One region of the Mesobacillus sp. S13 genome, then DNA from elsewhere that is predicted to be linked to it. Evidence: riboswitches for the same ligand, from Rfam matches in the RefSeq annotation. Region 1 holds a riboswitch; each other region holds the start of a gene.

Region 1 (10,706 bases):
CGTTGCCTGTAAAACAAATAAATTTAGAATGGCTGTAAATAGAAGGAAGCTCCCTCCGTCAGATGAAAAAAGGGCGGTGGTTACTGTTGTAAATGAAATGAATAGTAAAATCCAGGTAGCGGAAACAGCAAGCTGGGCAGCAGTCGAACCTAGCTTTTTCCTCATTCTTATGGTCATCTCGACGAAGTGAGTTTTCGGATATTTGTCTTTGTTTGCCGCCATGGAAGATTCAATGGTGATGATTTCTTCTAAGTCATGAAAAATGAAAATGATGGGAAACAGCCAGATTAATGTTTTCAGATCTAAAAATTGGTGGAGCTCCGCTAACATCTTTTGCCTACCTCCTTGTAGTTCCGAGACTGCCGTCTATTGTGGTTTGTTCATTTTATGGGACGGGTTAGAATAATATGCTAATCACCAAGCAAGGGAGGTCATGTTGTGTTATTTATCAGTCAGGAGCTCTCCACCAGCTAATTTTTGATAATGGGCCAGGGCAAGCAATGGAAAAACATATTCATAACAATGGTAATTGATATAAAAGGAGCCTGCCATTCCTCTTCCTTTTGGGTAGGCTGACGTCCAATCTTTTTCCTTCCGCTCCGCTAAAAATGCTGCACCGTTTTCGATTTCCGGCGTAACACCGGTGGCCGCTGAGATGAGTGTGTCAAGAGCCCAGGCAGTATGAGTCCGGGTACTTTCGCCCAACGGCACATAAAGATTTTTGATATCACTTTTACATGATTCTCCCCAGCCGCCGTCAGGATTCTGGATTTTCCGCAGCCAAGTTAGCGCTTTTTGAATAGCTGGATGTTTCGGGGAAACCCCAACGGCAATCATTCCCGATACAGCCGCCCATGTGCCATATATATACACGCCCCAACGCCCCACCCAGGAACCATCTGAGTTCTGATGCCGCAACAGCCAGCGAACTCCATCTTTTATCATCGGATGGTGTTCATCCAAGTTTGTATAGTTGCCGAAGAACTCTAAAGTCCTCCCTGTTAAATCAACCGTGGATGGATCAATCAATAAATCCTTTCCGCCCTCTATCGGTAACAAGTTCAACACTTTCTTATCCACATTCTTTTCGAATGCGGCCCAGCCTCCGTCCTTGTTTTGCATGGAAATGAGCCAATTTACTCCTCGATCCCAAGCCTGCCGGCAATCCACTTGTTCTGTGGCCAAAGTACGGATCGCCCTCAGTGCAGCGGTAGTGTCGTCAATATCTGGGTGGAAAGTGTTCAAGTCTGCAAATCCCCAGCCTCCTGGTAATACGTCAGGCTCATGAATCGCCCAATCTCCGTATTTGAGATGCTGGCGAGAGAGAATGTATTGATTTGCCTTTTGGACAGTGCTGGATGAATAGGGAATACCGGATTCTTGCAGAGCATAACTAATCAATGTCGTATTCCAGACTGTAGCCGTCGTGTACTGGCAGTGGAGTTCTCCGTCAATACGGCAGGTCATTGCTTTTAACCCTTGCACTGCACGGGTAATCACTGGATGGGTAGTATGATAGCCTCTCGCCAGTAAGGCAAAAATCATAAGGGAAGTTGTGCTGAAATAATTTAAATACGTGCCGTCCGGTTCGATTCTGTCCAGCATGTATTTTTCGGCACGATATAATGCCAATTCGCGAAGGTTTCCATGGTATTTCATCCCCTGGATGCCTTGTTTGATCCATTTGATCAGCGAGCGGGTCTCTTCTTCTTGATCCTCTGTAAAGAAACGAACTTCTTTGTTTTGAAACAAATCGGAGAGATCGGGCGACCGGGGCGTTCTCTTACGAAAATTCGTATTGGCGAGAATCAAAAAAGGGATAATGTTGGCTCTGCCGTAAACGGAGAGGTCAAAAAGATTGATAGGGAAGGAGTCGGGTATAAGCATCACTTCAATATTAATGGGGAGGTGCGGCCACTCACATTGTCCAGTTAAGGCCAACAAGATTTTCAAAAACATATGGACTTCCGAGGCCCCGCCGTTCGCCATGATAAACCTCCTGGCAGCCTGCATATCCTTGTCTGTTCGATCGCGGTAACCAGAATAGAGAAGAGCATAATACGCTTCCACAGTGGAGGTCAGATTTCCTTTTTCCTGGTCATGAAACAGTTTCCATGAGCCATCTTCCTGCTGTTGTCCGGCGATTCGTTTTACCAATTCTTCAATGAACTCCTCGTCATTTATCTCCAATGTCCGCAATAAGATAATCATACTGCAGTCCGTTGCGATCCCGGTCTCGAAAGGATAACGCCAGGCACCGTCGTCTGATTGGTCCTGAATTAACTGAGCAGCGATTCTGTCCATTTCCTTCATTACACGATGCCTCATTTAACCCATCCTCTCCCAAATATTCATCTTTGTATTCATATTCCATGAACAAAATGAATATGCATTCCATTGATGGGAATGACTGATCCGCTAAAAATGAACTATTATGAAGGATGATGCCGTTTTTGCTGAACTCTTTCGCAGACGTGAAAAAAGATTTAAAGAAAAAGATGAAAAAGAAATCTTCCGGCCATCTGCCCAGTTTGTCAAAATATGATAAACGATGGATTCAGCTTATAAAAGAACAGACGAGACAACTTAATCAGAACAATGTATCACGGACGCAAGCGTATTTTCGGTTTTACCTTCAACACCCTGAAATACATTGGGCATTTCTCGGACATATGGTATCGCGTAACGTCGGCTGGAACATGACGGATTTAAAAGGGGAGTTGCTGACAAAACTATTGTCTGAAAGAGAACAGAACGACTTTTTTGCCTTTTTGGAACGCGGCAGCTGGCTGATTTTTCAAGATGTGTATCCTCAATTTATGATTTATGAGCTGAGTGTGATGAGCAGCAAGGAAATGTTCCATCTTCTGCCTCATTTTCAAACTTCCGCCTTCATGGAGACGATGTGGCGCTATTATTGGCACAGTGGGGATAAATCTACTTTGGCTGTTGCGATGGTCATCAATGAACAAAGCTATTTGGAAAAAAGATTGATTCAAAATCATCATTATAAAAAAGTCGTAACAGGTACGGTCAGCTTTAAAATGTATGATTTTTTGAACCTTAATAACACTATTTTTCCCTATGGTATAGGGGACAAAAGGGAGAAGGCTTCGCTTGCCGGCGCATCCTTACGGTATTTCACTTCGCTCCACGAAAGAATTATATTCGGAAAAAAATTGTACTCGCTTCTTTTTCAGCAGGAAGAGATGCTGGAAGGGGTATTGAAATGGGCTCATGAACACCCTCACACGGGCTCGCGAAAGGATTATTGGCCGGATTTGTTTAATGATGTGAATGACTCATTTCCCCGGTCCCTTTATAAGCGAAAGGTCAAAAATTGTGTGTTGAGAAAGGGTGCCGAGCGGCTATACAGTCCTGCTTTAAAATATGCGTGGCCTAATACCCCTCATGAGGAAGCAGAGAGTGGAGATTGGTTTGAGGATTTGCATGTACTGGATTATATTCATGATGATGTCAGTTTGGATGGAGAGATACTAAATAATTATTGCAAAACCATTGAAACAATTGAACTTGCGGTAATGGCGAAGGAAGCCATTCTATTCCGTGAAGAAGATTAATGCTTCATGAGCGGTGGTCCCGATATTGATAAATACTTTTACAATGTTCAAAGTCTTATAATCAAAAGGCTTAAAGACTTTTGATTTTTTTATGTATAAAACTAACATACTATCATTGCATTTTAAGTGATTAAACTTGCAGAAGGGAATCAATGAGAATTAAATTTTAACAAATTCATACAAATTATTACTCCCCCCGACATTATTTGTGTATAATTAAAAACAGCGGAAAATTGAATACATAAAGAATCTGGTGTCTTCTAAACGAGTTAGTAGTTTAGAGACTTAATAGGGAAGTTGGTGAAATTCCAACGCGGTCCCGCCACTGTAACTGGGAGCTTCAAGCCTGATGCCACTGTACTTTTTGTATGGGAAGGCGCTTGATAGCGATGACCAGAAGCCAGGAGACCTGCCTGATTCTTCGCGCCACAACCTACGAGGATAGGAGGTGTTTGGGAACGATTCTGGCTGTTTATTAGAAGAACCGACACAAACATCTCCATGAGTAAAATGGAGGTGTTTTTTTAGTTTCATAGAAAGATTTCATTTTGTTTTACACCGAACAGGCAAGTTTGATTGCTTGTTAAAAAACGATCGATTCAATCAAAAATCGGAGGAATGAAAAGATGAAGAAGTTAAATGCGTTATTATTTGCTTTAATGTTATTAATTGGTGCTTTGGCAGGTTGCGGCAGCAATGCTGAGCAGTCAAATGCTAAGGAGACAAAGAACACTGAAACTGTCCAGCAGGCAGAAGTGAAGTTCCCTGTCACTATTACGGATGGAACAGGGCAGGAAGTGACCATAGAATCGAAACCGGAAAAAATAGTTTCCCTGATTCCGAGCAATACGGAAATCGCCTATGGATTGGGTCTGGAAGAACAGATTGTCGGAGTTTCTGATTTTGATAATTTCCCTGAAGAAGTGGGGGAGAAAGAGAAGATTGGCGGCATGGAGTTCAATCTCGAGAAAATCATTTCTATGAAGCCTGATTTGGTTCTTGCCCATGCTTCTAGTGCACATTCGTCTGAAGCTGGACTTCAGCAGCTTAAAGACACTGGAATTACAGTGCTGATCGTGAATGATGCGAAAACGTTCGATGAAGTATATGAATCAATCAGCATGATTGGTACAGCGTCAGGCGAAAAGGAAAAAGCCGATGCTATGATCGCAGACATGAAGAAGAAAATAGAAGAGATCAAGACAAAGGCAAAGGAAATAAAAGAAGAGGACAGAAAGTCGGTATTCGTAGAGGTTTCGCCTGCACCTGAAGTTTATGCTGCTGGAAAAAATACCTTCATTGACGAAATGCTGCAGATCATTCATGCAGAAAACACCGTTACAGAAGAGGGATGGCCAAAGCTGGATTCCGAGGCAATCATAAAAAGCAATCCTGAGGTGATCATCACGACCCATGGTTACTATACACCTGAGCCGGTGAAAAATGTTACAAGCCGTGAAGGCTGGGACAAGATTACGGCGGTCAAGGAAAACCGTGTTTTCGATGTTCATTCCGACAAGGTGACAAGAACAGGCCCAAGGCTGACAGAAGGAGTAGAAGAGCTTGCAAAAGCGGTTTACCCGGATGTTTTTAAATAATACGATGGGTTCTCATATCTTGCGGACAAGCATTAAAACTAAGTCTCATACTAAGGGAGCATTGCAGGAAACGAGTTTGTTTCCTGCGGCTAGCCCAAATGATGCAATATCAGTGGAAATAGGAGAACGCCATCTCCAAATGAGAGAAGGATTCATCGCCTTGAATTCTCCAATTCCATTAAGAACAATGTCTTCGGGAGTTGTCGGGGCGGGAACAGGCTGGCACAGCAGCTTTGTGAACCGGCATGTGGACAAGAGTTATGATTGCAGTGACCATCGGGAAGAAATGATTCATTATTTGAAGGAAAAGGGATTTAAGCCTGAAGGAACGGTCGGGATGATGACTGCTGTGATGCTGGAGGATGTTTGTTTTAAGCACTATCAGGAAGAAGGGTTCTCTGTATTTATCGTTGTGACGGCAGGTACCGGCAATGCGGTGGACGCCTCGAAAAGCAGCGAGTATTACTCCTATGACATGTCACCTGGAACCATCAACATTTGGCTTTTCGTCAACGGAGTACTGACGGAGGAAGCGTTCATCCAGAGTATGATGACAGCTACTGAAGCAAAGACAAAGGCGCTGCACGATCTCGAAATAAGGGACAAACTTTCTGGTACGGTGGCAACGGGTACATCTACTGACAGCATCATGGTTGCCTCGAGCCAGCAGGGACAAAAGCTGGAATACGCCGGTACGATCACTCCTCTTGGGCGGACTATTGGCAAGGGAGTCCATGAATGTACAGTAGAAGCAATCAGGAACAGCAAGAAAAGGGTGACGAAATGATTCTGAACCACCTTATCGCCCTGACACTTGCTGTCATCTTTGATTGGTTCGTTGGGGATCCGCCAGACTGGCCTCATCCGGTGAAATGGATGGGAACTCTCATCTTCAAGTTAGACAGGGGATTGAATAGAGGCAGCGGCAGAAAAGCTAAAGGAATTGCCATGGTCGCTGCCGTCCTGCTGACAGTCGGAGGCGTCGCTGTCCTGGTCACATCATTGTCTTATTACCTTCATCCATTAGTGGGAATCCTCATGGAAGCCGTGATGATTGCGGCTGCCATTGCGCAAAAAAGCCTGAAGGAAGCCGGGTTATCAGTCTATCATCCACTTGCAGAAAATGATTTGGGAAAGGCGAGGCATAAGCTTAGCTGGATAGTTGGACGGGACACAGAGCAGCTCCAGGAACCTGAAATTGTCCGTGCTGCTGTCGAAACGGTAGCCGAAAACACGAGCGATGGCATTACCGCTCCTCTTTTCTGGGCAATGATTGGCGGAGCTCCGCTGGCGCTCTTGTATCGGGCCATCAATACCTGTGACTCGATGGTTGGTTATAAAAACGATCAATATTTAGATTTTGGCTGGGCATCAGCGAAGCTGGATGATCTGGTCAACTGGGTGCCAAGCCGGATAACATCAGTTTGTATGATCGTTGCGAATCGTCCGTTTTATACGACAAGAATGGCCGCGTGGAAGTTGGTCAGGCGCGATGCCAAAAAGCACCCTAGCCCAAACAGCGGATGGGGAGAAGCTGCTGTGGCAATCATACTCGGAGTCCAGCTCGGAGGCATCAATCATTATAAAGGGATCATTTCGGAGCGGGCAACGATGGGCGAAGCACTAGTTTTCCTTGAGAAAAATCATATTCTAGCAGTTAACAAAATTGTCACAGGTACTGTTCCACTTTTTTTAGCCATCCTGTGGCTTGGGGGGATTCTATTTGAAATGGCCTACTCATGGTGCCAATCCACACTATTTATATGAAGCAATGAATTTGCCAGTTCCGATAGAAACGCTTGATTTCAGTGCCAATATTAATCCACTGGGTCCGCCTCCTTTATTAAAAGAGAATTGGGGACAGCTCTTTGAGTCTGTCATAGAGTATCCAGACCCTCATGGAACAAATTTAAAAAGAAAGATTGCCAAAAGGGAAGGTTTGCACGAAAGCCAGGTTCTCCTTGGGAATGGCGGTGCTGAAATCATTTCACTGATTGGGCGTTTGCTTGCTGGAAAACAGTCGGTGATTGTCCAGCCCGCTTTTTCGGAATATGAAGAAGCATGCAAGGCAAATGGTTGCCAGGTGGAGTATCATCAGCTGCCGGCCAACTGGGCATGGACGGGCGAGGATTTAAGTGACAAACTCCAGCAAGCGGATGCTTTATTTCTTTGTAATCCTAATAATCCAACAGGTTCCTACTATCAAAAATCGATTATTCTTCATCTGCTGGAGGAGTGCAGAAGGAATCAATGCTTGCTGATTGTGGATGAGGCGTTTTACGACTTCCTTGCAGAATACGAATCGATCACTCCATACATAAATGAGTATCCGAATTTATTGATCATCCGTTCGATGACGAAAATGTTTGCCATACCTGGCTTGAGGCTCGGCTATTTGCTCGCAGATCCCGCTGTCATCAGAAAAATTGCACCCTTCCAGCCTCATTGGAGCACAAATGCGATTGCCCTGAAGGCAGGTGAATGGTGCATCGAAAGTGAATCATACATAATTGAAACCATTGCGCTGATACAACAGGAAAGACAACGGCTTTTCCGTTTTTATCAAAAACGGAACCTGCTTGTTTCTCCATCCAGGATTAATTTTTACCTTCTGAGGGACCCATCCCTTATTGACCAGTATCCATTCATGCAGAACCTCCTTACGAGCGGAATCATTCCAAGACATACTGTGAACTTTCCTGGGCTTGAAGGAAGATGGCTGCGATTTGCCGTCAAGGGTCCTGAAGCCAACGACAAATTGATGGGGGCGGTGGAAGAATGGCTGGACAGTCGTCTTTAATTTTTATCAGCGGTGGTGTCCGCAGCGGCAAGAGCCGGTTTGCTGAAATTCTTGCGGGTAAATTGGAAGCTGAATATTCCGGCCAGCTGCATTATGTCGCTGCAGGGCAGCCAAGCGATCATGAAATGAAAGAGAGAATCTTGCGCCACCAACAGGACCGTGAACTCAGCGGGTTGAAATGGAGAACCTGGGAAATCCCGAGAAACCTTTCCCCGCTTTCAACGGTTCTGACGAAAAATGATATCGTCCTCTTGGATTGCCTGACCACGCTATTGAATAATGAGTTTTTTCATGAAGATGGTCATTGGGTCAATGATGATTTTACCGAAATGATCGTAACAAAGATTTTGAATCAACTGAATCAAGTGGCTCAACAAGCAAAAGCATTTATTGTTGTCAGCAATGAAGTCCTTGGTGATGCAATAGACGATGATGAGCTTGTCTTTACTTATGCTAAGGTGCTGGGTTTGCTTCATCAAGCTCTTGTAAAAGAGGCGGATTATGCTTATTTAGTTGAATCTGGGGTGCCGATCGTGATGAAAGGAGAGGGTTCGCCATGAATGGGATCATGGTACTTGGTACAGCTTCTGATGTAGGAAAAAGTCTGATTGCCACTGCCATCTGCCGGGCCTATGCAAATGAGGGTGTCCGGGTAGCGCCGTTCAAGTCGCAAAATATGTCCAACAACTCATATGTTACCTTTGATGGAAAAGAGATTGGCAGAGCCCAGGGAATTCAGGCAGAGGCAGCAAGGATCGAGGCTGCGGTTTCGATGAATCCGATTCTGCTAAAACCAAGGTCTGATCAGATCGCCGAAGTGATTTTATTTGGGGAAGTGGCGACTACCTTATCAGGTAAGGACTACAGAGAAGTATTTTATAAACAGGGACTTGAAGCAATTCGTTCCGCTTTTGAAAAACTCGAACAGGAGTATGACATGCTTGTTATGGAGGGTGCCGGGAGCCCTGTAGAGATCAACTTGAAGGACCGTGAACTTGTCAACATGAAGGTAGCGGAAATCGCAGATGTTCCGGCTATATTGGTCGCGGATATTGACAGAGGCGGGGTGTTTGCCAGCATAGTAGGCACTTTGGAACTGATGACTCCCGAAGAAAAAGCCAGGGTAAAAGGGTTGATTATCAATAAATTCCGCGGAGACCAATCCTTGTTTGAAGATGGAATCAAGTGGCTCGAATCAAGGACGGGAATTCCCGTTCTCGGTGTCCTGCCATATTTAGAAAACCATATGATTGATAGCGAGGATTCTTTATCGATCCCAAATTCCAAGAACAGGGCCGGTCTTGATATTGTAGTGATCAAGCCGTCATATATTTCAAACTTCACTGACTTGGAGCCTTTCTATCGTGAGCCTGACGTGTCGCTTCGATGGGTCAGTTCGCTGGACGACATTGGAGAACCAGACGCCGTCATCCTTCCTGGCACAAAAAGCACAATCAAGGATCTTCAATATTTTAAAAAGGCAGGTCTTTACAGTTGGCTCCGCGATTATGTTGATCAAGGCGGCTTCATCGCCGGGATTTGCGGAGGCTATCAAATGCTTGGCGATAAGCTCATCGACCCGTTTGGGAGTGATACTGGAACAATTTCTGCCGAAGAAGATGGACTCGGGATCATTCCAGCTGTCACTACCTTTGCCAGCGTAAAAACAACTGCCAGGGCAGAAGGAAAGCTTCATCCGTCCACTGGAATTGAACTTACAGCTGCAGGGTACGAAATCCATCTAGGTGAAACTCAAATGACTGCAGCATGCCAGCCGTTATTGTTGTTAAATGAAGATTTGGAAGAAGGATTTTATGGAAAAAATGGCCGCATCATCGGTACATACCTGCACCATCTTTTTCATAATGACCAATGGAGGAACCATTGGCTTAACTCCATCCGCAAGGCGAAGGGAGAGCCAGAGAGAAGTCCTGTTTATGTCAGCAGGCTTAAGGACCAGAAGTACGATGAATTGGCCGACCATCTGAAGGCGCATCTCGACTGGAACAAGCTGAAAGAAATCTCGGAACAGTGGGGAAGCCGTCATGAAATGGTTTAAGGGTCTCCTAATCAATCTGCAGTTCTTCTCCACGATCCCGATTCCTTTGGAGCTTCCAATGGACCGAAAGCACCTACAAAGTGCCATCCAAACATTTCCCTTACTTGGGCTTTTGCAAGGTGGTATTTACGCCAGCATCCTTTATGCCATTGGCGAGTGGACTCCTTTTTCTGCTCTGACCGCTGCTTTTGCACTATGGCTTGTGTCGATTTTATTTACCGGTGGCATCCATCTTGACGGTTGGATGGATTCAAGTGATGCCTATTTTTCTTACCGGGATCAAGATAAACGTTTGGAAATCATGAAAGACCCAAGGACAGGGGCGTTTGGTGTCTTGTCCGTTATTGTTCTATTGAGTGCGAGGTTCTTCCTTCTCTACGAAATTGTTGGCATGTTGCACAGTGCTACTTACCTGCTAGCAAGCGCTATTCCTTTTCTCAGCAGAATAGTGATGGGGATTTTGCTCGTTATGGTGAAGCCTGCAAAAAGCGAGGGTCTCGGGGCAATGTTTCACCATGCTTCAACAAAAAAGACCTTGTGGGTTTACCCTGTTTATCTTTTTGGTTTAGGCTTGGTTCTTCTTTTTACCGGCTTATATATTGGCATGGCCAGCTATCTCCTGGCAGTCCTTTTCATAGTTCTTTTCCTTAAAAAGAAAATCATCGAAT
Region 2 (10,706 bases), 1.9 Mb from region 1:
CCCTGTAAAACATATAAGGAGTGCCGGTTTCAAGCTGGGAAATCATGATTGATTTAAAGATTTCGATGGCAGGTACCACTTCATGTGACAAGCCTGGATGATAGACGCATTCCCAGTACTTATCCCGGAAGGAGCCTGTCCCCTTCTCCTCATCAAAGAAATCCTCAAGCGAATAGCCCATGACGCGCCTTACCTCATGAGGGTCAAACAAATACCAGTCCCCGCGTTTTTCTACTTGCTCCATAAAAAGGTCCGGGAGGCAGATGCCTGTGAATAAATCATGGGTACGCTGGCGCTCGTCCCCATTGTTCAGCTTTGCGTCAAGGAATGGGAAAATGTCTTTATGCCACACATCCAGGTAGACAGCGATTGCACCCTGGCGCTGCCCCAATTGATCGACCGAAACCGCTGTGTTATTCAGCTGCTTCATCCATGGAATGACACCTGAACTGATCCCTTTAAAGCCTTTAATATCACTGCCGCGGCTCCTGATTTTCCCGAGATAGACACCGATGCCTCCTCCGTTCTTACTTAAGGTAGAAATGTCCGTGTTGGAATCATAGATGCTCCTTAAATCATCAGCCACCGTATCGATAAAGCAGCTCGATAGCTGGCCATAGCTTTTGCCGGCATTGGCTAGCGTTGGAGTCGCCACAGTCATATAGAGGTTTGAAAGCGCCCAGTAAGCTTCCTCCACTAATTGAAGCCGCTTTTCTTTCGGCTCTTCCGCCAGAAGGGTCATGGCGATAATCATGAACCGCTCCTGCGGCAGTTCAGCAACATCCCCTGTATGCGTGCGTGCCAGGTACCTTTCCACCATCGTTAACAGGCCAATATATGTAAACAGTTCGTCTCTCTCGGGCTCAATGACTCTCTCAAGAAAATCGATTTCTTCCCGTGAGTAAGATTCTACGATTTTCCCATCATAGATCCCTATTTCTATCAACCTATTGATCAATTCATAGAAGGATCCGTAACCAGTTGCTCCTCTGAAGGACGAACTAAGCTTGTACAATCTCTTCTGGTAAAGCCGTGCTGCAACATAGGTCCAATCTGGCTCATTCCGGTCAATTCGCTCTACTGCGTTCAGAATCAGCATGTTCTTGACCTGGTCATCTGTCATATTTTTCACCCGAAGAGCCTGTTCCGTTTTTTCTTTAAAATCCGAAAAGTCCAGCAGTGGGAATGCTCGTTCCATTTCTTCGATCTGCTTCGCGGCTCTATCCTCTTTTACTTGATTGCTCATTCACGATCCCTCCAGCTTGATTACTCTTCCTCTTTTCCAGTCTATGCTGCCTTCTCATATCAGCCGTGTTGAACAGCTGCCACTCCTCATCATTCTCTGGAATGACCTTTGCCACCGGAACGGGAGTACCCTTTTCATCCTTAGCGACCATGGTTAAAATCGAGGTGGTCGTCAAAGTCTTTTTACAAGTCTTCAAGTTTTCGCTTTCCACTTTTACGAACACTTCCATGGATGTTCTCCCTGTCGAAATCACGATTGCTTCCAGGGTCAATATATCGCCCACTACTGCGGAAGAGAGAAAATTAACCGAGTCAATCGAGGCCGTGACGACTGCCGTTCTGCTGTGTTTCATCGCCGCTATCGCAGCAATTTCATCAATATATGCCAATACCGTTCCGCCAAAAATCGTCCCAAGATGGTTGGTGTCCGGAGGCAAAACAAGCACATTTTGAAAAGTCCTCGACACATTTGTTGATAATCCTTCCATTCCTAACCTCCTGTTTTTTTAAAAATACTTCCTGAAAAATGAGAAAAACCCATCTCGAAAGATGGGTTAAAGTTAACGTTGATGTCATGAACGCTCATATGTAGCTAAAAAACAGCATGAGCCTGTCAATTGATCCCCGTAATACCTTCCCAATTCCCGAAGAAGATAACACGAATAGATATGGCAGGTCTCCTGACTTGTGCTTCACCCTACTTTGAGGCCTTCCCATCTATTTGTTAGACAGTGGTTCTTCCTCATTTCGTCAGCACTTACAGTTGCGGGAACAGTTCTGGATTCTCACCAGATTCCCTATTAAGTCTTATTCAGACACCATATTTACCGGTATATTCAATATTTAGTTATGAAACTACTTATCTAACACAATATATCGTGTTATGAAATGATAGTATATCATCTTTCATTCTTTTTCAACTATTTTTCATCGAAGCTTAATCCACGACAATGTATGTTGCTTTGACAGGTCCGTGCACTCCGACAATCAGGTTCATTTCGATGTCGGCACTGTTGCTTGGGCCGGTGATGAAACTGACATAGGAAGGGACGTCTTCGCCGCTGGCCTGTGCCTCGTGGATGTGTCTGGCTGCCTGAGTCATCCGTGGCACGAGGGTGCTTTTCGGAATGATGGCAATGAACGTCCGCGGCAGCAGACTGATCGATCGCCCATTGTCTTTCGTATTGAACAATGTCACAGTGCCAGACTCGGCAAGCGTGATGTCGCTGAACACAAGCCCTACATCTGCTCGTTCCGCAATCTTTTGATTTTCCTTGCCAAGCGCTGGATTCCACACATGGACATCCACACTGTCTCCCTGGTCTTCGAAAAACTTCGTGATCCCATACTCCTGATGGCGGACATCATTGGATGTGACAATCGCCTTGCCTTCATAGGCCTGAAGCGTTTCGTTCAAAACTTCCGTCAGGCCGGCACGGTCTGTCCTTTTAAAAGTGGTATGGATGACCTGGCAATGTTTTTCAAGCACTTCAACCAATTCGTCCTGGCTCATACCTTTGAACACTTCATCCTGAGGAGTAACGCTCCATTGTGGCCGCTGTACTCCTTCTGTCCGTCGCTCCCGGCCTAGTCTGGACGCCAGTTTATTTAAAAAGGCTTCTCGATTCTGGATGCTCATTTGGATTCACCGTCCTTCTGTCTTTGCTTGAACCACGAACGGAACGACTGTCCCTGTGGAGCATAAAAATCACGGACTTCGGTCCACGCCTTCAGTGGCCCTGGCCCATTTTCAATCATTCCATCTTTCGTCCATGGCCCAAGTGCCGGCTTGGCCATTTTCGCACTCATATTATAAACCGACGGATTAGAAGCCCAAGTGGAAAAACCTTTCATCATCAACTTTTCTGCCGTTGGGGTCATATTTTTTTCCACAATGATCTGTCGATGGCGGATCAGATGCTCATGCAGTGGAATTTTAACAGGACAGGCTTCCGTACAGGCTGCACACAAGGTCGATGCATATGGAAGCTCTTTATGATCTTCGTAACCTTCCAGCAGCGGTGTGATCACAGCACCGATTGGCCCCGGATAAATTGAGTTGTATGCATGCCCGCCGATATGACGGTAAACCGGACATGCATTGATGCAGGCTGCACAGCGAATGCAATGCAGAGCCGATTGAAACTCGGTTCCAAGGATTTTCGAGCGTCCGTTGTCGACAATCACCAAATGGAATTCCTCAGGACTGTCCACTTCCTGCTCAAGGCCAGCACCCGTAATCGCCGTGATATAGCTCGTCAATTTCTGACCAACCGCCGCACGTGTCAATAGACTGACAAGGACCTCCATCTCTTCCCATGTCGGTACGATCCGTTCCATACCCATCACCGTGATCACGATATCCGGAAGACTCGTCACCATTTCGGCGTTCCCTTCATTTGTGACCAGCGTGATTGAGCCAGACTCCGCAATCGCAAAGTTGCAGCCAGTCACACCGACATCAGCTGATAAAAAGTCCTGGCGCAGCTGCTCACGGGCAAAGGCAGCCAGTTCCTCCGGCGTGTCAGATCCGGTATAGCCTTTTTTCTTCGCGAACGTTTCGCGGATCTGTTGTTTGTTTTTATGCAGCGCAGGAGTCACGATATGGGATGGCGGATCTTCATCCAATTGCAGGATCCATTCGCCAAGGTCGGATTCCACCACTTCAGCGCCAACTTCCTCAAGCGCCTTATTCAAGCCGATTTCCTCAGTGACCATCGATTTCGCCTTGACGACTTTTTTCGCATCTTTCTTTTGAATGATGCTTTTCACATACTGGTTCGCTTCTTCTGCTGTCTCGGCAAAAAATACATGCCCGCCGCGTCTTGATACTTGCTCACTCAATTGATGCAGGTAATAATCGAGGTTTTCCAGCGTATGGGTGCGGATTTCCTCACCTAAATCGCGCCAGTCCTCCCAGTTTCCAAGCTCAGCCGCCTGTGTAAGCCGTCCGGTCCGGAATCTGCCTTGCGCGGAGGAAACAGCCTGCCGCATAAAATCATCTTTAATTCCTTTTTGGATTCGATCTTTATAAGGAACTTCACCAATTTTGATGCTCATCTCTTTTCCCTCCGTTCCTTAGTGTGTATTTAAAATTTCTGTGATGTGGATGATCTTCACTTTTTTGCCTTCTCGCTCCATGCGTCCGCCAATATTCATCAGGCAGCCCATATCAGCACCGACAAGATACTCCGCTTGCGTCTCTGAGACATGGCGCGACTTTTCACTGACCATCTCTTGAGAAATGACCGGATTCTTCACGGCAAACGTTCCGCCGAAACCGCAGCAATCCTCTTCCCACGGCAAATCTACCAGCTCAACACCCTTCACATTGTGCAACAGGATTTTCGGCTGTTCTTTTACCCCAAGAAGGCGTTTCATATGGCAGGAAGAATGGAATGTCACTCTTCCTTTAAAAGTAGAGCCCAAATCAGTGATGCCCATTACATCCACAAGGAACTCGGTAATTTCGTAACACTTAGCAGCGAAGACCTTCGCTTCTTCTTCCCACTCAGGGTCTCCTTTAAAAATATGTGGATATTCCTTCAGCATGCTCACGCAGGAGCCTGATGGCCCGACCACATATTCCGAGAAACGAAAAGCCTTCATCATCTGTTTCATAGATTGCTTAGCCTCTTGTAAATACCCGCTGTTATAGGCAGGCTGCCCGCAACACGTCTGTTCCATCGGGTAATCCACTTCACATCCAACTCGCTCAAGGATTTCAAGCGTATTTCTTGCCACATCTGCAAAAAGAATATCGCTCAGGCACGTACTAAATAAGGATACTTTCATGATTGTCCACCTCTGGTAAAAGTCAGCGAATCACCGCGCTAATCACTCAATGCATTTAAAAAGTCGGTCCTGCACTTTCTGTAAATGCTCAAACATGGCTTGGCGCGCTTCATCTGGCTGTCGATTTTTTATTGCTTCAAAAATCCTTCGATGCTCAAAATGCAAGTCATCAACAATGTTATCTGAATACAGGAGTACCTTCCGGGTTTCCTGAATGGTTTGTGAATTCAGCGCTGAGACGCTGCTCATCAGATTGATCAATAATTTGTTATGTGTCGCATTGGCGATGGCAACATGGAAATCCAGATCCGCTGTCGAAGCGAGCTCCTCATTTCCATTGGCATGCTCCATCACGATCAACGCTTTTTCGATCGCCAGCAAATCTTCCTCCTGGCGTACAGCAGCAGCATGAGCCGCCGTGCCGCTTTCCAGAATCTTTCTGACCTCATACAGTTCCTTCACATCTTCAAGCTTCATCAAGAAAGCGCTAGTGACGGGCAATTGGAATTTCGAAGGGTCAAAGGTATTCACAAACGTTCCTTCTCCCTGGCGCATCATCACCAGCCCCATTGTCCGCAGGCCACTCAATGCTTCCCGAATCGTGGAACTCCCAACGTCAAAGCTTCTTGCCAGCTTTTCAACTGAATCTAATTTATCACCAGGTTTTAACTCACCCGTTTTTATCAACTCAATAATTGAGTCAGCAACTTGTTCATAAACTTTTTTAATCTCAACTCTTTTGTATGGCATGTCGTTCATCTCCCATCTATTCCTTACTATTATACAGAGAATTTAGTTCTCCGAAAGATAGTGGGACCTTTTGGATACTATAGAAGGTTTAAAAAGATAAACCCAGAAATTCCAGCGAGGATTCCATAGAAAATCGCAGGCGCTAACGTTTTACGAATGATCTCGCCTTCTTTGCCGGATACTCCAACAACTGCACTTGCAGCAACGACGTTATGCACACAAATCATGTTTCCAGCAGCTGCCCCAATGAGCTGGACGGCCAGCACGATATTCGACTCGAGGCCAACGGAATCTGCGACGTTGAATTGAATTGGCGAAAACGTCAGCGTCGATACTGTGGCACTTCCGGTAATGAACGCCCCCAGCTCACCAAGGAATGGAGCAACGAAGATCCATACCGAGCCCAATGAGCTTGCGAAGGACTCCGCAATATACTGCGGCATGCTGATCAATTCATTCATGTTCAATCCTGAGTTCACGAATACTTGCACCATCGATAGCGTCGCAATCAATGAAATCGATGTCATTTTCATCGTCGATAATGACTCCTTCGACGCATTGGCAAAGGTTTGATATGATTTACGCTGGAATAAGAACGCTAAAACCGCCGCAGCAGTAAGGATGGTGCCTGGAGAATACAAGAATTCCCAGGCTGATGTCACGCCCTCAACCCCTAAGATATTGCTCCAGGTAAAGTCGATTGTTGTTCTCGTAAACTCTTTCAGCGCAGGAACAATCCTTGTAAGCAGCAATAAAAGAACGACAACAACATATGGTGACCAGGCTGTCACAATACCCATCTTTGACTTTTCAGTCGAAACAACAAAGTCTTTACGCATCGCTGCTTTCCATTCTGTTTTCGGAAGCAAGAATCCTTTCTTAGCAGTCACAGTCGCCACCGCCAATGTGATGAGGGACGCAAGAATCGAAACAAATTCATGTCCAAAAAGACTTGCTACCAGGAATGCACTGCCTGTATAAACGAACCCAATCATTAGTGTCCATGGAAGCATCGGCAACGCATCCTTGATACCGCTTCCAAAAAACACCGTTAACACAACCATTAAAACGAATGGAATAAACGAACCTGCCAGCAGATCAAGACTTGTCACTGTTACAGCAATATCATGGAAAAAAGGTGTATCGGCACCTGGAATATTGCTCAATCCAACAGCCACTGGCGTCCCAACCGCCCCAAACATAACCGCGGTACTATCGGCAATCAAGGCAATCGTCGCAGCTGCGATTGGCTGGAAACCTAAAGCCAGCATCAACGGACCTGTCACCATCGCCGGCGTTCCAAACCCTGCTGCTCCTTCAATAAGTGAACCAAATAAGAAAGCAACGATAATGACCTGCACCCGCATGTCACCAGAAATACTTTGAAACCCCTGGTTAATTCTCACAACCGCTCCTGTATTTCGAAGCGTGTTCAATAACACCAAAGCACCAAATAAAATCCAAAGAATCGTCAACGTCTTATGTACCCCTTGAAAAATCGATGCCAACACTACTTGCCCTTCCATCCCCCAGGCAGTAAGCGCTAACAAAATGACGATCAATGAACTCAACGTCATCCCCTTAGCTGCCGGCATCCGCATAATCACCAAGAATAAAAACGGAGCAATAATCGCACTTAAAGCAATCAGCAATAACATCTGTACCCTTCCCCCTAGTTGCTCATATTGAGTTTTCATAGCTTCATAGTTTCGTTTGCAAACCCTCTCGTCATGTGGTCATCAGATGACCTCATTATCTTTTCACACTTTTTAAGAGAATTCAATAAGAAAAATCACACATTTTGGTTTTAATTCTATTTTTAGCGAGGGAGATTGCAGGCAACATAATAAAGCATAATCACCAATGGGAAGGCTATGTTGATGTTTATAAACATTTATAAGCGGACCTTTCCGGCTAACATTTATAGGGGATGTTATGGTGGAGAAATAAGCGGAGAATTTCCGGCTATTGTATGTAGAGGGTGCTTATGAAGCATAAATAAGCGCAGAGATTCCGGTTATTATATATAAAGGATGCTTATGATACCGAAATAAGGGGACATATTCCGGTTAACTTCAATAAAATGGACAAAAATCAACGATTTTTATGAAATAACCGGAAAAACAACCCTTATTTTTAAGAAAAAAAGGGTTGTTTTCAATTTAAGCGGAATTTCTCCGGTTATTTTTCAAACTCTGTAGGTCCAAAAAGTTATATCCATAAAAAATAGATAGCAGACCAATTGATCTGCTATCTACTAAACTATTTATTAATGTTTTAACGCCAATTCCGAAGTGTTACGGGCCTGTTCACTCAGATCAAACCGATCTGCATTCATGACCTTGACCCAAGCTGAAATAAAGTCGCGCACAAACTTCTCTTTGTTATCATCCTGGGCATACACTTCGGCAATCGCGCGAAGCTGTGAGTTAGAACCGAAAACGAGGTCTACTCTGGTGGCTGTTCGAACTAGGTCACCTGTCTTGCGGTCACGACCTTCATATACAACACCGTCTACTGGCTTCCATTCCACTCCCATATCGAGTAGATTCACGAAGAAATCATTTGTCAGTGTGCCGATGGAATCTGTGAATACGCCATGTTTTGTGCCACCATGGTTCGTACCAAGGACGCGCATCCCGCCAATCAATGCCGTCATTTCCGGTGCACTAAGGTTCAACAGCTGTGCTTTGTCCAGCAGCAGCTCTTCCGGACTCACGCCATACTGTTTCTTCTGATAGTTTCGGAAACCGTCGGCATATGGCTCCAAGACCTCAAAGCCTTCAACATCCGTCTGCTCTTGAGTCGCATCCCCGCGTCCAGGAGCGAATGGAACCTTTACATCGAAGCCAGCATCTCGAGCGGCTTTCTCAATAGCCGCATTTCCGCCCAGCACAATCAAGTCAGCAAGACTGACTTTCTGGTCCAGTCGGCTTTGAATGTCTTCGAGTACACCAATCACCTTTGCAAGCTGTTCCGGCTGATTCACTTCCCAATCCTTTTGCGGAGCCAAACGGATGCGGGCACCATTCGCTCCTCCGCGGAAATCCGAGCCACGGAAGGTACTTGCCGAAGCCCATGCAGTCGTAACCAGCTCGCCGATAGTAAGCTCGGAGTCCAAAATCAATTCCTTGATCTTTTCTGCTTGTTCATTGGTTAATTCATATTCAACAGCCGGAACAGGGTCTTGCCAGACAAAATCTTCTTCTGGGACTTCCGGACCTTTATATCTTGATTTGGGGCCCATATCACGATGCAATAACTTGAACCATGCCTTTGCAAATGCATCCGCGAACTCATCTGGATTTTGATGGAATCGGCGGGAGATTTTTTCGTATGCCGGGTCATGCCTCAAGGCAATATCGGTTGTGAGCATCATGGTTGGAACTTTTACAGAAGCATCTTCCGCATCTGGTGCCAGATCCTTCTCGGCCGGATCTACTGCCAGCCACTGATAAGCACCTGCAGGACTCTTGGTCAGCCACCATTCGTAGCCGAACAATAAATCAAAGTAGCCATTATCCCACTGTGTCGGATTTGCCGTCCAGGCTCCTTCCAGGCCGCTCGTAATCGTGTCACGGCCCTTGCCGCTGCCATATTCATTTTTCCAGCCTAAGCCCATTTCTTCAATCGAAGCAGCTTCAGGTTCCGCACCAACCATGGCCGCGTCCCCCGCCCCATGGGCTTTTCCAAAAGTATGTCCGCCAGCGATCAGGGCTACGGTTTCTTCATCGTTCATGCCCATCCGCGCAAAGGTTTCGCGAATGTCCTTAGCTGCTGCCAGTGGATCCGGCTTGCCATTCGGTCCTTCAGGATTCACATAGATAAGACCCATTTGCACCGCAGCAAGCGGATTCTCCAGCTCGCGATCGCCACTGTACCGTTTATCGCCAAGCCATTCTGATTCAACACCCCAGTAAGTGTCTTCTTCCGGATGCCAAATATCCGGCCTTCCTGCGCCGAAGCCTACTGTCTTGCCGCCCATCGACTCAATGGCCACATTACCTGCCAGCAAAATCAAGTCAGCCCAGGAAATCTTATTGCCATACTTCTGCTTGAGCGGCCATAACAGTCGGCGAGCCTTATCCAGGTTGCCGTTATCAGGCCAGCTGTTAAGCGGCGCGAAACGCTGTGAACCCGTTCCGCCGCCGCCCCGGCCATCACCAATACGATAGGTGCCTGCCGAGTGCCAGGCCATCCGGATGAACAACGGCCCATAATGACCATAGTCAGCCGGCCACCAATCCTGACTTGTTGTCATAAGGTCGTGCAAGTCCTGCTTCAGAGCATCATAGTCCAGCTTTTTAAACTCTTCATTATAATTAAAATCTTCTCCCATAGGATTGGATTTTCTGTCATGCTGATGGAGAATATTCAATTGTAACTGGTTCGGCCACCAGTCCCGATTCGTCGTCCCGCTAGTTTTATGACTAGTAGCACCCCCGTGCGTAAAAGGGCATTTTCCAACCTTTGCAGTATCCTTGTCCATTTTCTTTCCCCTTTCGTTTAAATAAAAATAATTAAAGTTTCACCATTAATAACTATGAAAGAGGCAAGAAATTTAGTATCTATAATTGGAATATTTTATGATTTGAAGCAACTGAGAATGGAATTGGAGGAAATAAGATTGGTTGAAAGACCGCTAGCCAAAATAGACTTCAACACTTTTTTCTTTCTGTGCCGTTTCTAAACAGCTTTGGATAAAGAGGAAGATTTGTTTTTGATCCCAGGAAGTACAATCACTTTCCGACGGTGCAGCAGTTTTAAAGAATTTTTTATAGCCTTTCATAGCCTTTTCAACTTGTTGCAGCGAAAAGATCGAGCTCTTACCTGACCCACTGACTCCGGCATAGAACTGGTAGGCATCGAGGAAGCGATACAGCAGCAGTGCATTATGATTCCCCATGCTAAAACGC
Region 3 (10,706 bases), 2.0 Mb from region 1:
GCATCGCAGCATCACTACTTGCTAAAAAACCAGTGAAGGAAGTTCATTAGGATTTTGAGGGTTGGCTTATATATATTAGCTATGTGACCTTTTCGCAGATTCTAACTACTTCGGGCTTATAGGATGTTTCTATGTGACCTTTTTCAGCTTTCTGCCCCAATTTGGGCATATAGAACTTTTCTATATAACCTTTTTCAGCTTCCTGCCCCAATTTGGGCTTAAAGACCTTTTCTTTGTGACCTTTTTATAGCAACCAACCACATTTTGGTCATATAGACATCACGAAAAACCCCTGCAGCCAATAGCTGCAGGGGTTTCGTCATCCAATCGGAGTGCATATTTCAATATAATGTCCATCAGGATCTGCTGCATAGGCGACGACCTGGCCCCATGGTTTTTCGGTTGGCTCGAGCAGGATCGGGACTCCCGCTGCACGCAATTTTTCTACTGCGCCAGGGACATCCTCTGTCACGAATCCTAGCTCAAAGGTTTGTTCTTTCCTTACGCCATCCGGTATGGGGAGCGTCGTGATTTCGCGGCCGCCTTCTCTTGTGTTCATCGACAGCACGGTGCTGCCAGTTTCATACTCGATATAGGTCCCAAACTCATTTCTAAGTTTAAGGCCTAGCAGCTCACCGTAAAAATGCTTTGTTTTTTCCAGATCGGAAACATATAGGATGACATAGCCCATTTTCATTTCCATTCTCATCACCTCTTATAATTAAGATTCGTGATGAAGTGGATGGTTTCCTTCATTGAAACTTGAAAGCAGTTTTGCTGTTTCTATAGTTTAGGATTGCTTCCTTTGTGCAGGTGTAAATCCCCTCGCTGATTAGCTTGCCGAGCGGTGTTGCAGTGCCGGCATAGGAAATCTCTTCGCCTTGCTGTGTTGCAGCGATACAGATGCTGTCCGTGGAAATGCCAGCTGGCTGGCCGGCAACCCCAGCTCCGCTCCCTTCCAGTTCCTGCAAGACACTTATTTTTGCTTCTGCCGCGGTCATTGCACTCTGGATAAAAGCTTCCTCAGAAATTTTGCCGTTAATGAACAGCCATGTATTGATATTCCGGGGGCTGTCCCGATGTGTGCTGCCCGCAGAAACAATAATGAAAATCGACATTCCTTCAGCTTCAAAGGAGCGGTATGATGCTGTTTCAACCGGAACAGCCGTCATCATCCCCACCGTTTCGCTTGGGATGAATCCATTCTCCTGTAAGTAGTCTGCCATTTCTGCTTTATGGTCACTGCAGTCATACTCCATCGGGACAACACGGTGAACGAACGAACTATGCCAGCCAATCCCGGCACCGGTGATTCCCGAAGACATTGTCCTCAACTTCACTGGTGACTGTAGGTCAATACGGTCTGCCCCCACATCAAGAAATCTGTCGTCTATTTGCGGCGCAGCGTCATGAACGCCGTCGGTTTCCGGCATGAGCAGCAATTGAGGCCTAGCGATTTCCGGATGCGGATGGTTTTTGATCTCCGTCTTATAGACACTTTTGATCCGCTCTTCTTTTAACACTTCAACAGGAGAGTCGACAATCAGCAACTCTCCGTTTTCCATCAGCAGCAGCCTGTCACAATACAGTGATGCCAGGTTCAAATCATGAAAAATGGAGACGACCGTCAACTCCTCTTCAGCTGCCCATTTTTTCAGCAGGTCCAGCAGCTCTTTTTGAAAACTTAGGTCAAGATGATTCGTTGGTTCATCGAGCAGCAGAATCCTCGGTTGCTGCGCCAGTGCCTGAGCGAGGTAGACTCGCTGTTTTTCGCCGCCAGATAGTTCGACGATTGATTTTTCCTGGAGATGGGTAATTCCTGTCTGGTCCATCACCTTCACGACAATCTGTTCATCTTCCTCACTCCAGCTGTGGAACCAGCCTTTCTGGTGTGCATAGCGCCCGAGCGATACGGTTTCTTTCACACTATAAGGGAAGGCCTGGTCAGAATGCTGCGGCAGGACTGCCATCATCCTGGCAAGCTGCTTCGGTGTATACTGGGTCAATGGCCGGCCGTCCAGCTCAATGTCACCTTCCCTGGATTCCAAAGCGCCACTGATCATTTTTAACAGAGTGGTTTTCCCGCTTCCGTTCGGGCCAAGAATTCCAAACAACTCACCCTTGCCAACCTGAAAGGAGATTCCCTTCAACACCTCGCCACCTGCATATCCGCCTGTTAGATTCTTCACTGTGATCATCAGCCAGCACTTCTTTCCTTGCGATTTTTCATTAAAATAAACGCAAAAACCGGCGCACCGATTAATGCCGTGATCACGCCGATCGGCAATTCCGAAGGAGCGATGATCGTTCGGGATATCAGGTCTGCGAGAATCAGGAAGCCGCTGCCCATCAGGACGGATAGCGGCAGCAGATGACGATGGTCCGGTCCCCAGACTGTCCTTGTCAGATGAGGAATGACGAGACCGACGAAGCCGATTGTCCCGGATACGGCAACCGCTGAACCTGTTAAAAGTGAACCAGAAAGCAAAATCAGCAGCTTCCGGCGCTCAACATTGACACCTAGATGCTGTGCGCGCTCCTCGCCAAACGACATGGCATTCAGTTCTCTTGTGTTGGCAAGCAAAATCACCAATCCGATTATAAAGAAAGGAAAAATAATCTTAATATAATCCCAGCCGCGCATCGACACGCTGCCCAAAAGCCAGCCGATGATTTGCCTCAGCTCTTCGCCGGAGAGCGCAATCATCAAAGAAATGAAAGAACCTAGAAATGAACTTAAGATAATTCCGGTTAGAATGATCGTCTCCACCCTGAGCAGCCTGTCGACTTTCCGGGCAAAAAACAGCACAAATAAGACTGTGGCAAAGGCGAATAAAATAGTCAGCACCGGCAAGGTGAAGGCACCAATCAGCGGCAGTGAAATGCCAAAAAACAGCGTGACAACCGCACCGATGGAAGCACCTGATGAAATCCCAAGCGTGTAGGGATCTGCCAGCGGATTGCGCAGCAGGCCCTGGAAGGCAGCACCGGCAATAGCCAGAGATGCTCCTACAAGCCCTGCCAGCAATACACGCGGCAGCCTGATTTCCATGACGATACTTGCATACATCGGATCGATTTCCTGTCCCTGTAAGCGGAAAATCTCAGCACCAATAATCTCAATAATAGCGGGCACAGGGATGGAAACCGTTCCGATGGAGATGCCCAGCAGCATCGAGATGATCAAGAATGCTGCCGCAAATAGATAGGCAATTCCTTTATTATTTAAAAACGTCTGGGTAAATGGTTTTCGCAAGCTCCTCTGCTCCTTCAGCGAGCCTTGGACCTGAACGGGTAACGAGGTCGGAGTGGACATCATATACACGCTGGTCCTTGACCGCTTTTACATTATTCCAGCCCTGCCGCGCAAGAACCTGCTCATCTGCATTTTCTGTATAATAACCATAGGTTGTCACAATGACATCCGGATTACGCTCAATGATGGCTTCCGGGTCAACCTTCGCCCAGCCATCCAGATCGCCAGCAGCATTCTTTGCGCCGATCAACTCCAGCATTTCATTGATAAATGTACTCTTGCCAGCAGTGTAGATTTCCGGCGCTGGTGAAACCTCGACAAATACAGCTTTCTGCTCTTCAGGTTTAATTGCTTCTGCTTTCTTCTTCAGTTCCGCAAAACTATTTTTCATATTCTCAATAAGTTCATCTGCCTTATCTGTCTCGCCGATGGCCTGGCCAATCATCTCGATTGATCGATATACCTCTTCAAATGACTGAGCATCATTCACGACGACAACAGCAATTCCCGCATCCTTCAACTGCTGAAGCCCCTCTTTCGCGGTATCCGCAGTTGAACCAGGTGCAAGGACGAGGTCCGGCTTAAGGGAAATCATCTTCTCGATATTGAACTCCATGCCGCCGACTTTTTCCTTTGCCATTGCCTCTTCTGGATAATTGTCGAAATCGGTGACACCGACAATCGCGTCTCCGCTTTCAAGTGCATAAACGATTTCCGTGTTGCTCGGCATCAGGGAAATGATTTTTTCAGGCTTTTCCTCAATGACAACTTCTTCATCAAGCGCATCTTTTACCGTAACCGGGTATCCAGCCTTCTGCTCCTGCGCAGTTTGTTCGCTTTCCTTCTTTTCTGGCTGTGCTTCCGTGCCGCAGCCTGCCAAGATCATGGCTGCTGCCATCATCAACATCAATAACTTCTTCATTTGCTTCTCCTCCAATTTTTCGATGAGCTTTGCCAAATCAGGCTGTTGATTTCCGTCCCAGGCGCTTCACCTTTCACTCCAATCAACAGAATGTTAAAATCGTGCAAATATTGACCAAAGCCTTTAATAAATAAAAAAACATCTCCACCTGAAGGGGAGATGTCCGAGTAAGCAAATGTTTTTATCATCATAAAATACATAGAGCCAGCCGGCACCTCCCTATCCTCGTAGGTTTGCTTGTGCAATGGACAGGCAGGTCTCCTGGCTCATGGTCAATGCTCGCTGCGCCTTCCCATACATTTGTACAGTGGCATTTACAGCTTGCTCCCATTTACAGTGGCGGGACCGCGTTGGATTTTCACCAACTTCCCTATTAAGTCTTGTGATAAAAAGACACCTGTTCATTTGATATGTAATTTTCCGCTAAATCCCATTATACACGATTCCAAAAATTGCTCCAAAAAAATTTCTTTTTCGACTTATTGGAAGCTCTTTTCTCAAACTTTGTTGCTATTGACTACAGAATAGGATTAAATGACCATTTTTCTTCATAAAGATTTTAGCCTATTGTGAGAAAAGAGCTTGAACACTTAATAACGACCTACAAACTGAGTATTTGTTACGTTAAAATCGGTTTTAGGATTTTAACAACATTCTTTCCGAAAACAGATTTATTGAGCAAGCAAGCTCCACTCTTTAGCTTTTTTATCGAAGATAATCCTGCCATCCGGATTGCTGGTGCTGGCTTCTTTATATTCATCATGCATATCATCCATGTTGGCAAAATCACCGATGATCCAGATTGGGATTTCAATTCTGTTACGGCTTTGTTGGATGTTTTTCAGCGAAAATACGGCCCCTTCTTTTAGGGCTGGCGTCAATGATTTCAGGATTTCCTTGCTGACAGAAGGATAGGATTTCTTTTTCCGGATCCCGAGCAGTGTTTTTTCCGGCTTCATTTCCCCTAGTTTGCCTGACAGGACAAGGCCAAGCATTCGGAAAAAATCATTGAGATTGCGGTAATAGGTTTTATTGAACCAGCCATCTTCAGTGGAGAGGAACACAAAACGGTTATTAAGCTGATTATAAAAAGGCAGTTTCAAATGATGCTTGATATGCCCGAGATAAAGAAGCTCAGCAATCTCTTGGGCCGACAGCACATTCAATGCTTCCACTTCCTCAAAATCGATCCAGCAAAAATCCCCGTATGCATGGACATTGGCTCCAACTAATTTTTCGACGCTGTCTTCAGATACATACTCAAATAAAGTATGTCTGTTGAACTCACCATCCTCATAGCGATGCTTCAACAGCAGCAGATGGTTGAGTGAATCAGACAATGACCTTGCGAATTCATGGAATTCGACCCCATGCGAGAGCACATACTGGTCCCGTTCGTTCATATGGACATATAGTAAATCCCTGCTATAAGGATGGTTCTTTTTCAAAGACAAAACCTCCTGGAAAAATTCTCAGCTGCAAATGACCAGCGGCTCCGTACAAATAACACTTCTTCCATTCTAACAAAAATGACAGAAAATATCTTATCCTGACACTTCAAAAACATAATTATTATCGACTTTTTCCGCAAAAAGAATCCAACCTGGACCAGAAACTAACACGTCTATTAAATCGTCTAATAGTTACAGGAATATGTTACCTTGGCAGGGATTGTAAGAATCATCCTTTTACGCTAGCATAAAATGGTAAGACTGCTGAGCAGTGAGCAGGAAAGCTAACTGAAAGCGAAAAAATTCACCGGACTAAGGAATGGGACAGGGTGTAGCAAATGGAGAAATCGATTAAAAAATTCGACAGATTTGATTGGACATTGACGCTCCTCTTATTGCTGTTTTTTCTTACTAGCTGCATTGCTATATACAGCGCACAGAAAACGGGGCAGTATGTCGGTCAAAACTTTTTATACAAACAAATATTCTGGTATGTCGTCGGATCCGGGATCATCACAGTTGTGATGATGTTCGACAGTGAACAATACCGCAAACTTTCATGGTATTTGTATGGTTTCGGAGTGTTCCTGCTCGTCTTCCTGTTTTTCGCACCTGCCAGTATCGCCGAAGAACGGAACGGGGCCAAAAGCTGGTTCTTCATCGAGCCATTCGGTTCAATTCAGCCCTCAGAGTTCATGAAGGTCTTCTTGATTCTTGCCCTTAGCAGCACGATTTATGCTCATCATAAAAAACATGCGACAAAGACTCTTCAAACAGACTTCCTTCTTTTCATCAAGCTTGGCTTCATTACAGCCCTGCCACTTGGAATGATCATGCTCCAGCCTGACTTGGGAACCTCTCTCGTCGTGCTGGCCATATTCACCGGGATCATCCTTGTTTCAGGGATCACCTGGAAAATCATTCTGCCTCTTTATGGGGGCGGAGCTGCATTTGGTGCTGGCATTCTATATCTCGTGATCTGGAAACCTGAGATTCTTAAGAAGTACCTTGGAGTAAAAACGTATCAGTTCGGGCGGATATATGCGTGGCTTGACCCTGAGAGCTACCCGGAGTATGGATACCATTTATTAAAGTCACTCAGTGCGATTGGCTCCGGCATGCTAACCGGAAAGGGCATCAATGGGAGTGAAGTCTATATCCCGGAAAGCCATACAGATTTCATTTTCAGCGTCATTGGCGAGGAATTCGGCTTTGTGGGCGGCAGTTTTGTCATAAGCCTATACTTCCTGCTAATCTACCATTTAACAAAAACGGCACTGGATACAAACGACCCTTTCAATACCTACATCAGTGCGGGAGTCATCAGCATGGTCACCTTCCATGTTTTCCAGAATATCGGGATGACGATCCAGCTGCTGCCGATTACCGGCATCCCACTGCCATTCATCAGTTATGGCGGAAGCTCGCTTATGGGAAATATGCTCGCGATGGGGCTGATTTATGGCATCCGATTCCATCATAAAACCTATATGTTCGCCTCGAGAGACAGGAGTTTTGATATATGAAGCTAGTAAGCCATTACCGTGAGAATGAAGTTTTGAGAAAAAGTTTTATCCAGCTTGCCGCCGACATTTTCGGCCTTGATTTCACGAGATGGCATGAGCTAGGGTATTGGGGAGATAGGTACATCCCGTTTTCCTATGCAGACGGCGACCAGATTGTGGCCAATGTATCGGTCAACGAGCTTGATTGGGTGATCGATGGAAAAAGCCATAAAGCCCTGCAAATCGGCACCGTCATGACCCATCCGCAGTATCGGAACAAAGGCCTGTCAGCCGGTCTGATGAATCATGTTCTGGGTGAATACGAAGGAAAGTATGACTTTATGTACTTGTTCGCCAATGACAGCGTGCTGGATTTTTACCCGAAATTCGGATTTGAACAAGTTGAGGAACATCAATACTCAACGAAGGCTTTAATCGGAACAAATCCGCTGCAATTAAGGAAATTAAGGATTCCTGAAGATCTTGAGATGATTGAAAAAATCATCTATACCAGAGTTCCAGTTTCCAATGCTTTTGCAACTGCCAATGCCAACGGGATTACGATGTACCATATTCTTCATGTATTTACCGACCACCTGTATTACCATCCTGAATTAGGCGCTATTATTATTTTCACGAAAGAAAACCGGATGGTCCAACTGTATGATGTAATCAGCACCGCACCTGTAAATATGAAAGACATTATTGCATGCTTTGGGGACACAGTTACAATCCACTTCCACTATACACCTGATTACAGTGATCTCCCATATCAACACGATCCTTTTAAAAGAGATGGAGCTTTTTTTGTAAGAAAGAGAACCGGACTGGATTTTCCTCCGTTCATTATGCACCCAGTCACATCGGAGGCATAAATAGAAAAAAGGCTGAGAGTCAGCTTTTTTTCTTCGCCTTTTTCGCCTTTATTTTGCGGATAGACATTGTAAAAAAGTAGATAATGAACATCCCCATGATCACCAGGCCTGTTTTATTCAGGTCAAATAGCTTCAGGACTGCTCCTGCCAGCGTGACTAGATAAAGGATCCCAAGCATCGCGTTCATTTCTTTGTTTTCAAAATAGGACGTCATCCTTGCGCCGAACTGGGAGCCGACCAGTGCCCCAGCTATCAGCATAAGACCAATGAAGTAATTGATATCCGTATTGACTGCGTAGGAAATGAACCCTACTGAGACAATGAGCAGCACCGCAAACAGACTCGTTCCGACTGCCTTTTTCGGATTGAAGCCGAGCGATGTAATGATCAACGGAACGATGATGAACCCGCCGCCCACTCCGAGCGTGGCCGAGACAAAGCCGCCGAGAAAGCCAACACCCATCAGCTTTGGCAGCGAAAAATCGGCAGGTGCAGACAGATCCTCATCTTTTTTCCTGCCCTGACGAATCATTTTGATCGCAAAATAAGCAAGCAGCACAATATAGAGAAACGGAATGACAACATCATCCCAGCCCCGGGCTTCCATGGCATATACCAGGGGGCGGGCCAGCTGTGTCGCAGCAATTCCGCTCAGTCCCATGATCAGTCCCTCTTTCCAGAGGATATTTTTCATACGAATATGCGCGGTAATCCCAGAAATCGATGTGCCCACCGTGAAAAATAAACTGGTCGTAATTGCCTCAAGCGGAGAAAAGCCTAACAACAGTAAAATCGGCGTCAGGATAAAGCCGCCTCCCAACCCAAAAAATCCAGAAAGGACACTGATTAAGCCCCCCAGCAGTAAATACAGTATATATTCCATATACAACATCCCTTTTACAGACTAATTCTTTCTTAGGATACCATTAATAGTTGGCTCTAGCAGAATTAATAATGGTATACTTCTAATTAGGCTCAAATGGCCGCTACTATAAAAAACTCAAAGGAGATACTGTTTCATGTCTGAATGGATCCACGCGATTGAAGAATGGCTGCTTGAATTTGGTTCATGGGGATTATTCTTCGTGTCTTTCCTGGAATCTTCCTTTTTCCCGATTCCACCCGATGTTTTGATGATCCCAATGGGTATTGCCAATCCCGACAAAGCACTCTGGTATGCCTTCATCACAACAGCAGGTTCTGTACTCGGTGCCCTGCTCGGCTGGTATATCGGTAAAAAAGTCGGCCGTCCAATCCTGCGATATTTTATAAAAGAAGAGAAAATTGTCCTTGTCGAACGCTATTTTGAAAAATACGGTGCAATGGCCATCCTGATTGCCGGCTTTACACCTATCCCATACAAAGTCTTCACGATTTTTTCCGGAATCTCCAACGTAAGGATTCCTACACTTATTATCTGGTCGATCATCGGCCGCGGCCTGCGCTTCTTCCTGGAAGCAGCCATCATCGTCGCATTGGGTGATAAGGCGATGCCATTCATCGAGGAAAACTTCGCCTTGCTGACAATCGTCCTTGGTGTCGTCGTTATTGCCGGTTATTTGGTTTATATGTATTTGAAGAGATCAAAGAAAGCATAGTATAAAAGAAACGGGCCCAGCGCCCGTTTTTTTTGTTCCCGTGCCGCATACTGACAAACTGCACTAACCCGGCTGCCCTCTAAGATAACCCTCATTCTAGCACTTCACACCCATACCCTACCTAAAGCCTCTCTTCATCAATCGCTCAACAATAGTATTGCTAGAATCTATAGAATCAACACACCCCTTTGTTTATGACAGCAACAAATGGGTAGATTAAAGTATGCTTGCTAGCTAACTAGGACCTTTTTACAAGTTATAGCTGCAACTTTTCTTGGTCTTATCCTAGCATTTCGCAGTGCACCTTGTAGGTCCAATGAAAATAAGGAGTGAGAAGTTTGAACAATAATTTTTATAATGGCTGGGACAGCATTCTTGGCAAACTGCCAAATGTGCTGATTGCACTTGCAGTCCTGCTTGTGGGATGGCTTGTTGCAAAATTGATTGAAAAAGCAGTTTACAAGGGGCTGCAGAAAACAAGCCTTGATAACAAGCTTTTTTCAAATGTAAATAATAAGAAGTACTCAGCCGAGAAAATCATCAGTAAGATTGTCTATATTTTAATTCTAGTATTTGTCTTCATCATGTTCCTGAATATCTTAGATTTATATGTGTTGACGGAGCCGCTGGTCGGAATGTTCTCAACGATTGCGGCAGCGATTCCTAACATTCTGAAAGCAGGATTGATCCTGTTATTTGCCTGGCTGATTGCTTCAGGGCTGAAGTTCCTGATCCAAAAAGGCGGCAAGACGCTTGGTGTCCATGAAAAACTAAGTAAGTACAAGCTTACCGAGGACAACCAGCAGACAACAAACGCGGTAGACACAGTTGCGAATATAGTATTCTATCTTGTATTGCTGATGGCTTTGCCAGCAGTATTGTCCGCACTGAACCTGCGTGGCGTTTCTGAGCCATTCGAAAACATGATTGCAGGAATGCTTTCCTTCATCCCTAAATTATTCGGGGCTGCACTGATTCTTTTAGTCGGCTACTTTGTCGCTAAAATTGTCCGTGATATCCTGACGAACTTCTTGCAAAGCATTGGCACAGAAAAACTAGTCCAGCGTTTTGGACTGTCCCGTTTATTCGAAGGCACGAG

What was found. A riboswitch is a leader RNA that binds a small molecule or an ion and turns the genes downstream of it on or off. The one in region 1 is predicted to bind cobalamin.
Region 2: linked by a shared signal. The riboswitch ahead of LGO15_RS02020 (acyl-CoA thioesterase) and the one ahead of LGO15_RS11500 (ABC transporter substrate-binding protein) in region 1 are both predicted to bind cobalamin.
Region 3: linked by a shared signal. The riboswitch ahead of LGO15_RS01145 (ABC transporter substrate-binding protein) and the one ahead of LGO15_RS11500 (ABC transporter substrate-binding protein) in region 1 are both predicted to bind cobalamin.

Annotation. Positions count from the first base shown of each region.
Region 1 covers NZ_CP084622.1:2,249,794-2,260,499, forward strand. Annotated here, with positions in the region: gene LGO15_RS11485 (HXXEE domain-containing protein) at 1-330, opposite strand, end outside; gene shc (squalene--hopene cyclase) at 442-2,328, opposite strand; gene LGO15_RS11495 (DUF2515 family protein) at 2,445-3,581, shown strand; cobalamin riboswitch at 3,816-4,013, shown strand; gene LGO15_RS11500 (ABC transporter substrate-binding protein) at 4,208-5,179, shown strand; gene LGO15_RS11505 (adenosylcobinamide amidohydrolase) at 5,145-5,966, shown strand; gene cbiB (adenosylcobinamide-phosphate synthase CbiB) at 5,963-6,946, shown strand; gene cobD (threonine-phosphate decarboxylase CobD) at 6,903-7,979, shown strand; gene LGO15_RS11520 (bifunctional adenosylcobinamide kinase/adenosylcobinamide-phosphate guanylyltransferase) at 7,958-8,539, shown strand; gene LGO15_RS11525 (cobyric acid synthase) at 8,536-10,038, shown strand; gene cobS (adenosylcobinamide-GDP ribazoletransferase) at 10,025-10,706, shown strand, end outside.
Region 2 covers NZ_CP084622.1:389,680-400,385, reverse strand. Annotated here, with positions in the region: gene LGO15_RS02025 (ribonucleoside-diphosphate reductase subunit alpha) at 1-1,246, opposite strand, end outside; gene LGO15_RS02020 (acyl-CoA thioesterase) at 1,221-1,733, opposite strand; cobalamin riboswitch at 1,898-2,083, opposite strand; gene LGO15_RS02015 (LutC/YkgG family protein) at 2,183-2,884, opposite strand; gene LGO15_RS02010 (LutB/LldF family L-lactate oxidation iron-sulfur protein) at 2,881-4,305, opposite strand; gene LGO15_RS02005 ((Fe-S)-binding protein) at 4,324-5,040, opposite strand; gene LGO15_RS02000 (FadR/GntR family transcriptional regulator) at 5,083-5,790, opposite strand; gene LGO15_RS01995 (L-lactate permease) at 5,868-7,448, opposite strand; gene katG (catalase/peroxidase HPI) at 8,060-10,279, opposite strand; gene LGO15_RS01985 (hypothetical protein) at 10,433-10,706, opposite strand, start outside.
Region 3 covers NZ_CP084622.1:200,256-210,961, reverse strand. Annotated here, with positions in the region: gene LGO15_RS01165 (MFS transporter) at 1-50, shown strand, start outside; gene LGO15_RS01160 (VOC family protein) at 320-703, opposite strand; gene LGO15_RS01155 (heme ABC transporter ATP-binding protein) at 753-2,198, opposite strand; gene LGO15_RS01150 (FecCD family ABC transporter permease) at 2,198-3,256, opposite strand; gene LGO15_RS01145 (ABC transporter substrate-binding protein) at 3,222-4,178, opposite strand; cobalamin riboswitch at 4,412-4,594, opposite strand; gene LGO15_RS01140 (hypothetical protein) at 4,850-5,626, opposite strand; gene LGO15_RS01135 (FtsW/RodA/SpoVE family cell cycle protein) at 5,968-7,155, shown strand; gene LGO15_RS01130 (GNAT family N-acetyltransferase) at 7,152-8,009, shown strand; gene LGO15_RS01125 (sulfite exporter TauE/SafE family protein) at 8,029-8,892, opposite strand; gene LGO15_RS01120 (YqaA family protein) at 9,029-9,607, shown strand; gene LGO15_RS01115 (mechanosensitive ion channel) at 9,946-10,706, shown strand, end outside.